DNA from 2 places in the Burkholderia contaminans genome. Region 2 is predicted to be linked to the other one. Evidence: riboswitches for the same ligand, from Rfam matches in the RefSeq annotation. Region 2 holds a riboswitch; the other holds the start of a gene.
What was found. Region 2 has a riboswitch for manganese ahead of LXE91_RS27090 (sodium:calcium antiporter). Riboswitches for the same ligand answer to the same signal wherever they lie in the genome.
Positions count from the first base shown of each region.

Region 1: another riboswitch for manganese. It lies ahead of LXE91_RS09935 (TMEM165/GDT1 family protein); the one in region 2 lies ahead of LXE91_RS27090 (sodium:calcium antiporter).

Region 1 is NZ_CP090640.1:2,124,646-2,132,051, forward strand. It holds gene LXE91_RS09920 (class 1 fructose-bisphosphatase) at 1-243, opposite strand, end outside; gene pepN (aminopeptidase N) at 523-3,216, opposite strand; gene LXE91_RS09930 (DUF4136 domain-containing protein) at 3,404-4,102, shown strand; gene LXE91_RS09935 (TMEM165/GDT1 family protein) at 4,155-4,727, opposite strand; yybP-ykoY riboswitch at 4,806-4,943, opposite strand; gene guaD (guanine deaminase) at 5,090-6,406, opposite strand; gene LXE91_RS09945 (hypothetical protein) at 6,403-6,750, opposite strand; gene LXE91_RS09950 (adenosine deaminase) at 6,778-7,406, opposite strand, start outside.
Region 2 is NZ_CP090641.1:2,103,027-2,110,432, reverse strand. It holds gene LXE91_RS27115 (heavy metal sensor histidine kinase) at 1-237, shown strand, start outside; gene LXE91_RS27110 (MFS transporter) at 234-1,442, opposite strand; gene LXE91_RS27105 (DUF1289 domain-containing protein) at 1,564-1,749, opposite strand; gene dmeF (CDF family Co(II)/Ni(II) efflux transporter DmeF) at 1,752-3,029, opposite strand; gene LXE91_RS27095 (metal/formaldehyde-sensitive transcriptional repressor) at 3,042-3,317, opposite strand; yybP-ykoY riboswitch at 3,438-3,613, shown strand; gene LXE91_RS27090 (sodium:calcium antiporter) at 3,687-4,697, shown strand; gene arsH (arsenical resistance protein ArsH) at 4,779-5,501, opposite strand; gene arsC (arsenate reductase (glutaredoxin)) at 5,494-5,916, opposite strand; gene arsB (ACR3 family arsenite efflux transporter) at 5,937-7,007, opposite strand; gene LXE91_RS27070 (ArsR/SmtB family transcription factor) at 7,004-7,336, opposite strand.

The DNA of each region.
Region 1 (7,406 bases), on a different replicon from region 2:
CGCGTCGAGCAGGATTTCGTTCGACAGGATGTCGAGCTTCTTCTGCACTTCGCCCTGGACGTTCTCGCTGCCGGCGGTGCCGAGCGCTTCGCCGAGCGCGCCCTTCGACACGTTGTAGCTGATCGCCTTGCACGCGCGTGCGACGACTTCGATCAGCAGGCGCAGGTCGGCGGGGAGGTTGTTGGTCTCACGTTGCTGTTCGATCAGGAACTTCGACAGCGTGGTGCGGCGGGCAATGGACATGACAGACTCCAGAAGGCCAAAGAATCCTTGAATGGCCGCAATTTTACCCGTCGCGCCTTCCGTGCCGCCGGGTTTTTTCGTCCGGTTACACGGCTGGGCAGCCGGACCGGCCCGCTTTCCGGTGGGGGAAACCGGCGCGACACGCTTCGCGGCAACGGCAGGCGGTGTGATCGGACCCTGCGATTGCGCGCGGTTCCGGGAGTCTTCACACAATAAAAAAGCCGGTGCCGCGACGGGCGGCACCGGCTGTATCGCGCAGGCGCGATGCGGGCGATCGCGTTACGCGAGTGCCTTCTCGACGATCTCGCGCACGTCGCGCGATTTCGCGCCGGCGGCAACCTGCTCGAGCGCTTCGCGCATCCGGTCGCGCAGTGCCGGCGTGAAGCGGCGCCACAGTTCCAGCGAGCGCGCGAGGCGCGCGGCAACCTGCGGGTTGATCGCATCGAGCGCGAGCACCTGTTCGGCCCAGAACGCGTAACCCGAGCCGTCCGCCGCGTGGAATTGCGCGGGGTTGGCCGCGCAGAAGCTGAAGATCAGCGAGCGGGCGCGGTTCGGATTCTTCAGGTTGAACGCCGGATGCGCGAGCAGCTTGCGCACTTTCGCGAGCGTCGGCTGCGCGGGCGTACCGCGTTGCGCGGCCTGCATCGCGAACCACTTGTCGATCACGAGCGCTTCCTTCTCGAAGCGGCGGTAGAAATCGTCGAGTGCGTGCTCGGCCGGTTCGGTCGCGCCGGCGGCCGCGGCGGACAGCAGCGCGCCGAGCGCAGCCGCGCGATCGGTCATGTTGTTCGCCGCGTCGTATTGCGCGGTCGCGAGGCGCACCGCATCGGCCGGATCCTCGAGCTCGGCGAGATACGCGAGCGCGAGGTTCTTCAGCGCGCGGCGGCCGGAGGCCTCCGGCGTCGGTTCGTAGGCGCCGGGCGTCTGGTGCTGCTCGTAGGCGGCGAGCCATTCCGCGCGCAGCGCGGTGGCGAGCCGGCGGCGCACGAACTGGCGCGCGCGATGCACGGCGGCCGGATCGGCTTCCGCCATCTGGTCGGCGAGGTAGGTTTCCGACGGCAGCGTCAGCGCGAGTTCGCGGAACGCCGGCGACAGCGTCGCGTCGGTCAGCACGCGGCGGAACGCGGCGACGAAGTTCTCGCCGAGCGTGAGCGGCTCGTTCGCGGCCGCACGCGCGGCGAGTGTCAGCAGTGCGCGCGTCGCGAGGCGCTGGCCGGCCTCCCAGCGGTTGAACGGATCGCTGTCGTGCGCAAGCAGGAACGCGAGGTCGTCGTCGCTGTAGTCGTACTCGACGATCACCGGCGACGAGAAGTTGCGCAGCAGCGACGGCAGCGGGTGTTCCGGCACGTCGACGAACGTAAAGGTCTGCTCGGTGTCGGTGAAGTCGAGCACGCGCGTCGTGCCTGCGGCGGCGGCTTCGCCGTCGAGACGCAGCGGCAGGTCGCGGCCGTCGCGGCCGATCAGGCCGATCGCGAACGGAATCAGTAGCGGCCCCTGCTGCGTTTCGCGCGCGGCCGGCGACCCGTCGCCGTAGCCCTGCGCGAGCGTGACCGTATAACGGCGCGCGGCCGCGTCGTACGCGGTGCGCACCGACACGCGCGGCGTGCCCGCTTGGCTGTACCAGCGCTCGAACTGCGCGAGGTCGCGCCCGTTCGCGTCGGCCATTGCGTGACGGAAGTCGTCGCAGGTCACGGCGTGTCCGTCGTGGCGCTTGAAGTACAGGTCCATCCCCTTGCGGAAGCCGTCGCGGCCGAACAGCGTCTGGTACATCCGCACGACTTCCGAGCCTTTCTCGTAGACGGTCATCGTGTAGAAGTTGTTGATCTCGACGTAGCTTTCCGGGCGCACCGGGTGCGCCATCGGGCCCGCATCCTCGGCGAACTGCAGCTGGCGCAGCACGCGCACGTCCTCGATGCGCTTGACCGCGCGGGCCGCCGATTCGACGTCGTCGCCCGCGGCCATGTCGGCCGAGAATTCCTGATCGCGGAACACCGTCAGGCCTTCCTTCAGGCTCAGCTGGAACCAGTCGCGGCAGGTCACGCGGTTGCCGGTCCAGTTGTGGAAGTACTCGTGTCCGACCACCGATTCGATGTTCGCGAAGTCGGTGTCGGTCGCGGTCTCGGGGTTCGCCAGCACGTACTTCGTGTTGAAGATGTTGAGCCCCTTGTTCTCCATCGCGCCCATGTTGAAGTCGCCCACCGCGACGATCATGAAGCGGTCGAGATCGAGCTCGAGGCCGAAGCGCTTCTCGTCCCAGCGGATCGAGTGGATCAGCGAATCCATCGCATGACGCGTCTTGTCGAGGTCGGCCGGCTCGACCCACACCTGCAGCAGCTTTTCCTTGCCTGAGCCGGTCGTGATCGTTTCCTCGATCGCGACGAGCTTGCCCGCGACCAGCGCGAACAGGTAGCTCGGCTTGCGGAACGGGTCTTCCCATCTCGCGAAGTGGCGGCCGTCGGGCAGGTCGCCGGAATCGACGAGGTTGCCGTTCGACAGCAGCACCGGGTACCCGGCCTTGTCGGCGCGCAGCGTCACCGTGTACGACGCCATCACGTCCGGGCGGTCGAGGAAGTAGGTGATGCGGCGGAAACCTTCGGCTTCGCACTGCGTGAAGAAGTTGCTGCTCGACACATAAAGGCCCGACAGCGTCGTATTCTGGTCGGGTGCGCATGCGCTTTCGAGCGTCAGCTCGAAGGCCTCGGGAACATTCTCGACGGTCAGCCCGTGCTCGTGCGTGCGCACGGCGCCATGCGGCGCGCCGTCCAGGTGCGCGCCGAGGAATTCGAGCGCTTCGCCCATCAACTCCAGGTGCGGCGCGGGCGCGGCGTCCGGATTGCGGCGCACGCGCATCGTGTTCCTGACGATCGTGCGGGCCGGCGCGAGATCGAATTCGAGCGCGACGGAATCGATGAGGAAGGCCGGCGGCGTGTAGTCGGCGCGGCGGATCACGGTGGAAGAGGCGTTGTCGGACATGGTCGTCGAGATCGGTGGAGTAGGGGACGGGCCCGTGGCACGGGCCGGGCGAACCGGGCCATTGTACAAAGGCTGGCGGCCGCGTGCCGGCCGAACTTTTTACCGGTTCCGGGAGTCCGCGTATTATCGGCATCCCGTTACGGTTCGCGCGGTGCGACGAACGGGTGACGGATCGAAGAGGATCAACATGAAACGCGAATGGATTCAACGCGGTGCGGGCTGGGCGGCGGCGCTGTGCGTGGCGCTGCTGACCGGCTGTACCAGCTACGTGACGACCCAGGTCACGGCCTTCTCCGACTGGAGCGGCAGCGACGCGACACGCACCTATGCGTTCACGCGCACCGACGCGCAGAAGAACAGCATCGAGCAGTCGACCTACGAGCCGATCGTCGCGAACGAGCTGTCGACGTATGCGTTCCGGCAGGTGCCGCAGGCGCAGGCGCGGTACCTCGTCGGGCTGACCTATGCGGTCGGCAGCGATCTCGTGACGGTACCGCAGCCGGTCTATTACGATCCGTGGTTCGCGCCCGGGCCGTACTGGCGGCGCGGGCCGTGGGGCCCGTGGGGTCCCTGGGGGCCGATGCCGGCCGGCTACGTCGCGCAGACATACCAGGTGTTCGACTACACGCTTGGCATCCGCATCACCGAGCGCGCGACGGGCAAGGAGGTGTACAACGTGTCCGCGCGCACGACCGGCGACAACGGCACGCTGCTGTACGCGATGCCGTTCCTCGCGCGCAGCGCGCTCGCTGATTTCCCGCTGTCCAACGGCGCGGTTCGCTCGGTCCGGCTGCCGGTCGACAAGCGCGGCGGCTCGGCGGCGCCGGCTGCCAACGAGCGCGCGGTGCCGGCGGCGCCCGCCTCGGGTGCTGCCGCCGCGAAGTAACGCGGTATCCCTCTCGGCGCGGCCGTCCGGCCGCGCCGGCCATGCCCTTCCGTCAGACCCCGATACCCAGCAGCGCCAGCGCGCCGAGCACGACGAACAGCACGGCCGCGATCGCGTGCACGAGCTTCGTCGGCAGGCGGTGCGCGAAGCGGTCGCCGAGCAGGATCGCGGGCACGTTCGCGAGCATCATCCCGAACGTCGTGCCGGCCACGACACCGATGTAGTCCTGGAAGCGCGCGGCGAGCGCGACGGTCGCGATCTGCGTCTTGTCGCCCATTTCCGCGAGGAAGAATGCGACGAGGGTCGCACCGAACACGCCCAGCCGCGAGCGGTTGGCATTGGCTTCGTCGGCATCGAGCTTGTCCGGCACGAGGATCCACAACCCCATCGCGATGAACGAGAATGCGAGCGCCCAGCGCATGATCGACGGCGTGACGAGCGCGCCGAGCCATTCGCCGAGCGCGCCGGCGAAACCGTGGTTCACGAGCGTCGCGACGAGCACGCCGAGAATGATCGGCACCGGCTTGCGATAGCGCGCGGCCAGTACGAGGGAAAGCAGTTGGGTCTTGTCGCCGATTTCAGCGAGGGCGACGGCGCCGGTGGAGATCAGGAAGGCTTGGGACACGTATGGGGTTCCACGGGCCGATGTTGTGCGTGCGAGCGACGATCCACCGCGCGCCGGGCCCTGATGCGGCGCGCTGTGAACCATCGGTCTCGCCAGGCCTAGGTGGCTGCGTCCGCCATGGCCGTATGGCCAAGTCTGTTGACGGACGCCTCCGTCACGATGCGCGCCGGGGGCGCGGGACATCGAGCGGAGCGGCTACTCCCCAATGAGCGGCGAATTCTAGCACGGCGCGTTACGCGCGGGAAAGCGGTTGGCGGGCGCTACGCCCCGAGTCGGGGCGGGATCGGCGCATGGCAAGCTCGGCGGCCCGGCGCGCGCGGCGGTGGATGCCCGCACGTGCCGGGGCGCACCCCGGCAGGTCGTTACGCGGCGGGGCGGGGTGCCGCGCCGCGCTCGTGGACGAGTTGGCCGGCCGCATAGGTGCGGTACACCGCGCGGTCGTCGCCGAGCAGCGCGAACGCGAACAGCAGTTCCTCGAGCGAATCCGCACGCTTCGTGCGGCGTGCGAGCAGCGGCGTGGCTTGCGGATCGAGCACGACGAAGTCGGCTTCGGTACGCGGTGCGAGCGTGCCGACCGTGTCGGCGAGGTCGAGCGCCTGCGCGGCGCCGGCCGTTGCGAGCCAGAACATCCGCGTCGCGGTCAGGTGGTGGCCCGACAGCCGCGCGACCTTGTGCGCTTCGTTCATCGTCTGCAGCATCGAGAACGACGTGCCGCCGCCGACGTCGGTCGCGAGCGTGACGGGCACGTCGTATTCGCCGGCCTTGTCGAAATCGAACAGCCCGCTGCCGAGGAAGAAGTTCGACGTCGGGCAGTGCGCGACGACGGTTCGCGTCTCGGCCATCCGGCGGCGGTCCTCGTCGTCGAGGTGGATGCAGTGGCCGTACACCGCGCGCGGGCGCAGCAGCCCGTAGCGGTCGTAGATGTCGAGATAGCTGCGATGGCCGGGGAACAGCTCGCCCACCCATTTCACCTCGTCGACGTTTTCCGCGACGTGGCTCTGCACGAACACGTCCGGATGGCGGCGTGCGAGTTCGCCGCACGCCTCGAGCTGCGCCTCGGTCGACGTCGGCGCGAAGCGCGGCGTGAGCGCGTACATCTGGCGCCCCTTGCCGTGCCAGCGGTCGATCAGCTCGGCGCTGTCGTCATAGCCTGATTGCGCGGTATCGCGCAGGAACTCGGGGCAGTTGCGGTCCATCAGCACCTTGCCCGCGATCATCCGCAGGTCGCGCGCGTCGCTCGCCGCGAACAGCGCATCGGCCGACTGCTTGTGCACCGTGCAGTAGACGAGCGCGCTCGTCGTGCCGCAGGCGAGCAGTTCGTCGACGAAGAAGTCGGCGACTTCGCGCGCGTGCTCGGGATCGCCGAACTGGCGCTCGGTCGGGAACGTGTACTTGTCCAGCCACGGCAGCAGGCCCGGTGCCGGCGACGCGATCATGTCCGTCTGCGGATAGTGGATGTGCGTGTCGATGAAGCCGGGCACGATCAGCTTGTCGCGCAGCTCATGGACGATCGCGTCGCGCGCGAGCGTCGCGGCGAGCTGCGCGTACGGGCCGGCCGCGACGACCTTGCCGTCGTCGACGATCAGGAGGCCGTCGGTCTCGTAGATCGCGGCCTGGCTCGATTGCGCCGGGTCGCCGTTGAAGGTCAGTAACTGGGAACGGAAAGCGGTTTGCGTCATGACGAATGATCCTGCATCAAGGTAAGGCGAACAGAAGAAAACGGGCGACGCCGCACGGCGGCAAGACAGCGCCTGGCGAGCGGGTGCGGCACGCTGCGTGCGGCACGACCGGATGCGATTGCGCGGGCGAACGTGGCGGCCGAAGCCGCCCGCGAGTGGTTGCCGGCGGGCCTCGCAGCCGTTGCGCTCACGACCGATGCGGCCTTGAGCGAAACGGCAAATCGCGACGGCAGGCACGCGCGAGCGACGACGAACAGCGCCGTCGCCGCGCGCTCACGCACGCGATAGTCCCGGCGCAAGGCCGGGCCGGTGGTCGCGAAGCGGATGCCGTTGCCGTGTTTCATCTGTCCAGCGTTCCTCGATGCCGGCCGTCACGCGGCCTGCCAGTACGCGTCTAGGCGCGCGTACAGTGCGTCGCGCTGCGCCGGTTCGATGAACGACGCCTCGAAGCCGTTGCGGATCACCGCATGGACTTCGGCATCCGTGAGTTGCAGCCCTTCGGCCGTCGCGAAGTAGTTTTCATTGACGTAGCCGCCGAAATAGGCCGGATCGTCGGAGTTGATCGTCACCGCGACGCCGCGATCGAGCAGCGCTTTCAGCGTGTGCTTCGCCATGTCGTCGAACACGCACAGCTTCAGGTTCGACAGCGGGCAGACGGTGAGCGCCGTGCGGGTTTTCGCGAGGCGCTCGACGAGCGCCTCGTCCTCGATGCTGCGCACGCCGTGGTCGATCCTGTCGACCTTCAGCACGTCGAGCGCTTCGTAGATGTAAGCGGGCGGGCCTTCCTCGCCCGCGTGCGCGACGAGCTTCAGCCCGAGCGCGCGCGCCTTCTCGAACACGCGTGCGAACTTCGTCGGCGGATGGCCGAGCTCGGACGAGTCGAGGCCGACGCCGATCAGGCGATGGCGATAGCGCTCGAACAGCGGCAGCGCGGATTCGAACGTCGCGAGCGCGTCCTCTTCGGACAGATGACGCAGGAAGCACAGGATCAGCTTGCTCG
Region 2 (7,406 bases):
GAAGTCTCGAATCGCGGCGCCGCGATTCCGCCCGAACAGGTCGACAGGATCTTCGAACGCTTCTACCGCATCGATTCGTCGCGGCACGGCGCGGCGCGCAACGCGGGGCTCGGGCTCGCGATCGTGAAGTCGATCACGGAGCTGCATCGCGGCAAGGTCGAGGTCGCGAGCCGCGACGGGCGCACGACGTTCGCGCTGTACTTTCCGCGCGGCACCACGCGCCAGATTGCGTGCTAGTGCGCCTGGCCGGCGCCGAATGAAGTGCGCAAGCAGACGAGCAACACGATGGTCGCCGCGCTGAACGCGGCCCCTGCATAGAACGTCGCCGCGGCGCCCACCCGATCCCACAGGAATCCTGCGACGACGCTCGATACGAGCGTCGCGACGCCGCTGACCAGGTTGAACACGCCGAACGCCGTCCCTCTCAGATCGGCCGGCGCGGCCTGCGCGACCATCGTCGCGAGCAGCCCTTGCGTCATCCCCATATGGAGCCCCCACAGCGCGACGCCGACGAGTACGATTCCCCAGTGCGTGCCGTGTGCCAGCACGATATCGGCCGCAATCAGCAGGACGAGGCCGGCCACCATCAGTTTCGCGTGGCTCGTCGTGTCGGCGAGCTTGCCGAACGGGTAGGCCGACCATGCGTACACGACGTTCATCGCCACCATCACGAGCGGCACGAGCGCGACGGACACCCCGCTGCCCATCGCGCGCAGCACCAGAAACGCCTCGCTGAAGCGCGCCAGCGCGAACACGGCACCCACGGCGACGACCCACCAGTAGCGGGCGCCGAGTTGCGCGACGACATCGCGGCGGATCGGATTGACGCGCACGTCGCCCGGCGCGCGCGCCGGCTCTTCGATGCCGAACGCGAGCAGCGCCACAGCCAGCACGCCGGGAATCACGGCCAGCCAGAACGCGAGGCGGAAGTCGTCGTGCCACGCCAACATGATGACGACGGCCAGCAGCGGCCCGAGGAACGCGCCCACGGTGTCGAGCGCCTGCCGCAGCCCGTAGGCTGCACCGCGCAAGTGAACCGGCGTGATGTCGGCCACGAGCGCATCGCGCGGCGCGCCGCGGATTCCTTTGCCGATCCGGTCGACGATCCGTGCGGTCACGACGACGCCGATCGTCGGCGCGAGCGCGAACAACGGCTTGCTGAGCGCGCCGAGCCCGTATCCGGCGACGGCCAGCCATTTGCGATTGCGCAGGTAGTCGCTCAGCGTGCCGGAGAACACCTTGACGACCGGTGCCGTCGCCTCGGCGATTCCCTCGATAACGCCGATCGCGGTCGCGCTCGCGCCGAGTCCCACCATCAGGAACATCGGCAACAGGCTGTGGATGATCTCCGACGACACGTCCATCAGCAGGCTGACGCACCCGAGCACCCAGACGCTGCGTGGAATCTGGCGAAGAATGCGGGGCGACGTTTCGGTCTGCATGGGCTGCTCCCGGTTCAGGCTTGCCGACGCTGGATGCCGGTGCTCGTCATACTACTGCGCCCCGCGACGAAACCGCACGCACCGGTTGTCGCACGCCGGCTTTATGCCACCTTGTGCCGCCCTATTCCGTCGTCTCGCGCCGGATCTTCGCTTGCCGGCGCGTGCGGTCGTTCAGTATCTGGTGCCGGCGATGGTCGGTCATCTTCTTCCAGTCGCGCGCCTCGTCGCGCGTGCGCAGGCAGCCCACGCAGAATCCGGTGCGGCCGTCGAACGCGCACAGCTCGACGCATGGCGATTTCACGGCCACGATCAGGCCGCCTTCGCCGGCGCCATCACTTCGACGGTCACGTGGGAAACGCCGTCGAAGCGCGCGACGAGCGCATGGTAGAACCGCGCGTCACGCGCGGCGTCGCGTGTTTCGACCGACACGATCGCGCTCATGTGCCCGGGCCCGACCCGCCACACGTGAAGATCGTTGACCTTGTCGCCGAGCGCCTCGATCGCGTGACGTACACGCTCCGCCAGCTTGCGATCGACGTTGACGTCGAGCAGGATCCCGCCCGTATCGCGCATCAGCCCGTACGCCCAGTTCGCGATGACGAGTGCGCCGATGATGCCCGCGAGCGGATCCATCCAGACCCAGCCGAAGGCACGCGCGAGCAGCAGCCCGACGATGGCCAGCACCGACACGGCGGCATCGGCGATCACGTGAACGTAGGCGGACCGGATGTTGTGATCGCGGGCCGCGGCGGCGTGCACGCCTTCGTGATGATCGTGTTCGACGAACGTCAGCGCGTGCTCGTTGCCGTTCAGCGTCACGATCGCATCGAACGCATGGGGCTCGGGAATGGTCTCGCGCGATTCCAGGAAGCCGTTCCGCGCAACCATCGTGAAATGCTGTCGCGACTGGTCGGGACGGACGGTCGTGATCGATGCGGAAACCCCGTCGACGCTCGACTCGCCGGCTGCCGGCGCGATCCGGAACACCGGCGGCACACCGTCCTCGAACACCGATACGTCGAACGCGCCGGCTTGCGAGAAGACCCGCATGGCTTCGTCCGCGTGATCGTCGTGCGCGTGGCCGTGGTCATGCCCGTGGTGATGCCCGTGATGGTGCCCGTGATGTCCACCGCTCAGCAGCCACACGCTCGCCAGGTTGACCCCGAGGCCGAGCACCGCGATCGGAATCGCCTCGCCGAAATGGATCGGCACCGGCGACAGGAATCGCGCGACGGCCTCGTAGCCGATCAGGATCGCGATCATCGCGAGCACGATTGCGCTCGTGAACCCGGCCAGGTCGCCCAGCTTGCCGGTGCCGAACACGAAGCGCGGATCGTCGGCATGCCGGCGTGCATAGGTATAGGCCAGCGCGGCGATCAGCATCGCGCCCGCATGCGTCGACATGTGCAGCCCGTCGGCGACGAGCGCGAGCGACCCGAACAGCGTGCCGCCGACGATCTCGACCACCATCATCGCCGAGCACAGGCCGATCACCATCCACGTCCGCCGCTCGTTCTGCTCGTGCGCGGCGCCGAGGAAGATATGGTCGTGCCCCGCGCCGAACGCGTCATCGATGAAATTGCTCATGTTCCGCCCCGATTACTTGAAATAGCTGTGCACCACGTCGATCAGCTGCTCGGTCGCGCTGCCTTCGTGCTCATCCGGCCCATGTGCATCGACCATGTGTTCGCGGATGTGGTCTTCCAGCACGACGGCCAGCAGCCCGTTCATCGCACCGCGACAACTCGTGATCAATTGCAGCACCTCGTTGCAGCCGCGCTCTTCGCCGAGCGCGCGCTCGATCGCCTCGACCTGGCCCTTGATGCGGCGCACGCGGTTCAGCAGCTTCTGTTTTTCACGAACGGTATGGCTCATCGCCGACTGACTCCTGGATAGGGAGGGGGAGTATATATCCGGAGCGCTGCCCCTATAGGGGAGAGGGGTATATTTTTTCGAGATGAAGGCTTGTCGAAAGCCATCCGCTCGTCTAGACTGCCCTTCGTCTTTGGGGAGTAGCCTGCTTTCCGTCCCCGGAAAGCGAACGCGTCAACACACTCGGCCTGCGGCCGTGGCGCGTTCAGCCTGATCGGCCTGGCGAGACCATGGGCGCATCGCGTCGTTCCTGGTCGGACGTCGGCGGATGCGCCATGGTTTGTCAGCGTCCGACCACGGAGTCCCCATGTTTCCCGCCGCCTTCTCCCCGCGTTTCGCCGCCGTCCGCGCCCATGCCTGCGGAGGTGCCGCATGACTTTCATGTTCCTCGAACTGGCGTTCATGCTGGTCGTCATCCTCGTCGCCGCCGAGGTCTTCACCAATGCACTCGAACATCTCGGCGAGCGCCTGAAGATTTCCGAAGGCGTCACCGGTTCGCTGTTCGCCGCCGTCGGCACCGCGTTGCCCGAAACGATGGTGCCGCTGCTCGCGCTCGCCGGCGGCACGGCGAACCAGGCCGTGAACGAGGAGATCGGCGTCGGCGCGATTCTCGGCGCACCGCTGATGCTCGCGACGCTCACCACCTTCCTGATGACGCTCGCCGTGATCCGCTCGCGCGGGCTGCGCGGCACGATCGCGCCCGAGCGCACGGGCTTCGTGCGCGACATGAACTACTTTCTCGCCGCGTTTTCGCTGGCCACCGCCGCGATGTTCGTCCCGCATCAGAACTGGGCCGTGCGCGCGCTGCTCGCGGCGATGCTGGTCGGTATCTACGCGATGTATGTCGTGATGACGTTCCGGGCGTCGAACCAGCTCGTCGATGCCGGGCACGGCACCGAAGCGCCGCACACGATGTTCCTGTCGCGCCTGGGCGTGCCGACCAACCTCGCGACGATCGCGCTGCAACTGCTCCTCGGCGTCGCGCTGCTGGTCGGTGGGGCGAAGGGCTTCATTCACGGCGTGGAAGGCGTGTCGCACGTGCTCGGCGTATCGGCGCTGCTGCTGTCGCTGATCATCGTGCCGATCGCGACGGAACTGCCGGAGAAGGTCAACAGCGTGCTGTGGATCCGCCGCAGGAAGGACACGCTCGCGTTCGGCAACATCACCGGCGCGATGGTGTTCCAGGGCACGCTGCTGCCGGCGATCGGCATCATGCTGACGCCGTGGGAGCCGCGCCCCGAAGTGCTGACCGGCGTGATCATCACGCTCGCGGCGGCGGCGTGGCTGCGCGTCAATGCACGCACGCGCGGGCTCGCGATCTGGGCGTTGCTGGCGAACGGCGCGGGGTATGCGGGGTATCTGGTCCTGACGCTGGCGCGCTGAGCTTGCTCGACGGCCGCGCCGGGCATGATTCCGCTGCCCGGCGCGAACGAAGCATCGTCGCGCCGCCAGACCGCACGCGATTCAGATGCGCGCCTGGTTCACACGCTGCGACAGTTGCTCGGCGCTTTCCTTGCGCTCGCTGTAGCGGTCCGTCAGGTACGCGCCCACGTCGCGCGTCAGCAGCGTGAACTTGACCAGCTCCTCCATGACGTCGACGACGCGATCGAAATACGCGGACGGCTTCATCCGGTCGTCGTCGCCGAATTCCATGAACGCTTTCGCGACGGACGACTGGTTCGGGATGGTCAGCATGCGCATCCAGCGTCCGAGCACGCGCATCTGGTTGACCGCGTTGAACGATTGCGATCCGCCGCTGACCTGCATGACCGCCAGCGTCTTGCCTTGCGTCGGCCGCACCGCGCCGACCGACAACGGAATCCAGTCGATCTGCGCTTTCATCACGCCGGTCATCGCGCCGTGCCGCTCGGGGGAGCACCACACCATGCCCTCCGACCATTGCACGAGCTCGCGCAACTCGGCCACCTTCGGGTGGTCGTCGGGCGCATCGTCGGGCAGCGGCAAGCCGGCCGGATTGAAGATCCTTGTTTCGGCGCCCATCGCCGCCAGCAACCGCGCCGCTTCCTCGACCAGCAACCGGCTGAACGAGCGCGTACGCAATGACCCGTAGAGCAGGACGATTCGAGGCGGATGGGTCGACGGCTGCGCGGGCTGCAGCCGGCTCGCGTCCGGCACATGAAAGAGCGCGGCATCGAGTTGCGGCAGATCGTTCAATCGCTCAGACACGCCGGCCCTCCGCATCGATCACGATTTCGCCGTCTTCCTTCGCAAACTGCCCTTGCTGCGGATCGGGCAGGATATCGAGCACCTGCTCGGACGGGCGGCACAGCCGCGTGCCGAGCGGCGTGACGACGATCGGGCGATTGATCAGGATCGGGTGAGCGACCATGAAGCCGATCAGGTCGTCGTCGCTCCATTTCGGATTGTCGAGATCGAGTGCGTCATAGGGTGTCCCCTTGCGACGCAGCACGTCGCGCACCGGCACGCCCATCGCCGCGATCAGCGCGCGCAGCGCTGCGTGGCTCGGCGGCGTTTCGAGGTAAAGCACGACGCGCGGCTCGACGCCCGAGTTGCGAATCATCGCCAGCGTGTTGCGCGACGTGCCGCAATCGGGGTTGTGATAGATCGTGATGTCGGTCATTTCCGGATTCCTGAATGATTTCACGCGCACTCGTACCAGCCCTTCGAGCGGTTGACGACGCGCACGACGAGCAGCATCACCGGCACTTCGATGAGCACGCCGACGACGGTCGCGAGCGCGGCGCCGGAGTGGAAGCCGAACAGGCTGATCGCGGCGGCCACGGCCAGCTCGAAGAAATTGGACGCGCCGATCAGCGCCGACGGACACGCGATGCTGTGCTTCTCGCCGACGAGGCGATTGAGCCCGTACGCGAGCGCTGCGTTGAAGAACACCTGGATCAGGATCGGCACCGCGAGCAGCGCGATCACCAGCGGCTGCTTCAGGATCGCCTCGCCCTGGAACGCGAACAGCAGCACCAGCGTGGCCAGCAGCGCGGCGATGGACCACGGGCCGATCTTCGCCATCGCGCGGTCGAACGCCGCCGGCCCCTTCGCGAGCAACAGCCTGCGCCACACCTGCGCGAGAATCACCGGGATGACGATGTAGAGCACGACCGACGTGAGCAGCGTCGCCCACGGCACCGTGATGGCGGACATCCCCAGCAACAGGCCGACCAGCGGCGCGAACGCGATCACCATGATGCTGTCGTTCAGCGCGACCTGCGACAACGTGAACAGCGGATCGCCGCCCGTCAGCCGGCTCCACACGAACACCATCGCCGTGCACGGCGCGGCGGCCAGCAGGATCAGGCCGGCGATATAGCTGTCGATCTGGTCGGCGGGCAGCATCGGCGCAAATAGCTGCCGGATGAACAGCCAGCCGAGCAGCGCCATCGAAAACGGCTTGACGAGCCAGTTCACGACGAGCGTCACGCCGATCCCCCGCACGTGCTGCCGAACCTCGTGCAACGCGCCGAAATCGACCTTGACCAGCATCGGCACGATCATCACCCAGATCAACAGCCCGACGGGCAGGTTGACCTGCGCGTATTCCATGCGGCCGATGTGCTGAAAGAGCCCGGGCAGCGCCTGGCCCAGCGCGATGCCGAGCACGATGCACAGCGCGACCCACACGCTCAGGTAGCGCTCGAAGAAACCGATGGCGGGCGGGGCCGCCACGGCCGGCGGCCGCGCAATGTTCGAGCCGGTCATGCGCCGCCTCCGCAACAGTCGGGTGCTGCCGGTACGCCGCAGGCCGCGCCGGCGCAGCAGTTCTCGGTCAGGAACCGTATGAGCCCGCTCATCGATTCGAAATTCGCCGCGTAATAGATGAACCGGCCGTCCTGGCGCGCGGTGACCAGGTCGGCGTGCGCCAGATCCTTCAGATGAAACGACAGGCTCGATGGCGACAGCCCGATCTGCTGGGCGATCGCGCCGGCCGGCAGCCCTTCGGGCCCGGCCACGACCAGCGCACGAAAAATGGCCAGGCGCGCTTCATGCGCAAGCGCGCCCAGGGCGCGCACGACGAGATTGGAGTCCATGGCGCGAAGGATAGCGGCTTCATTTCAACATTTCAAGTATCGTTGAAATATAACCGCCTCCGGCCCCGCA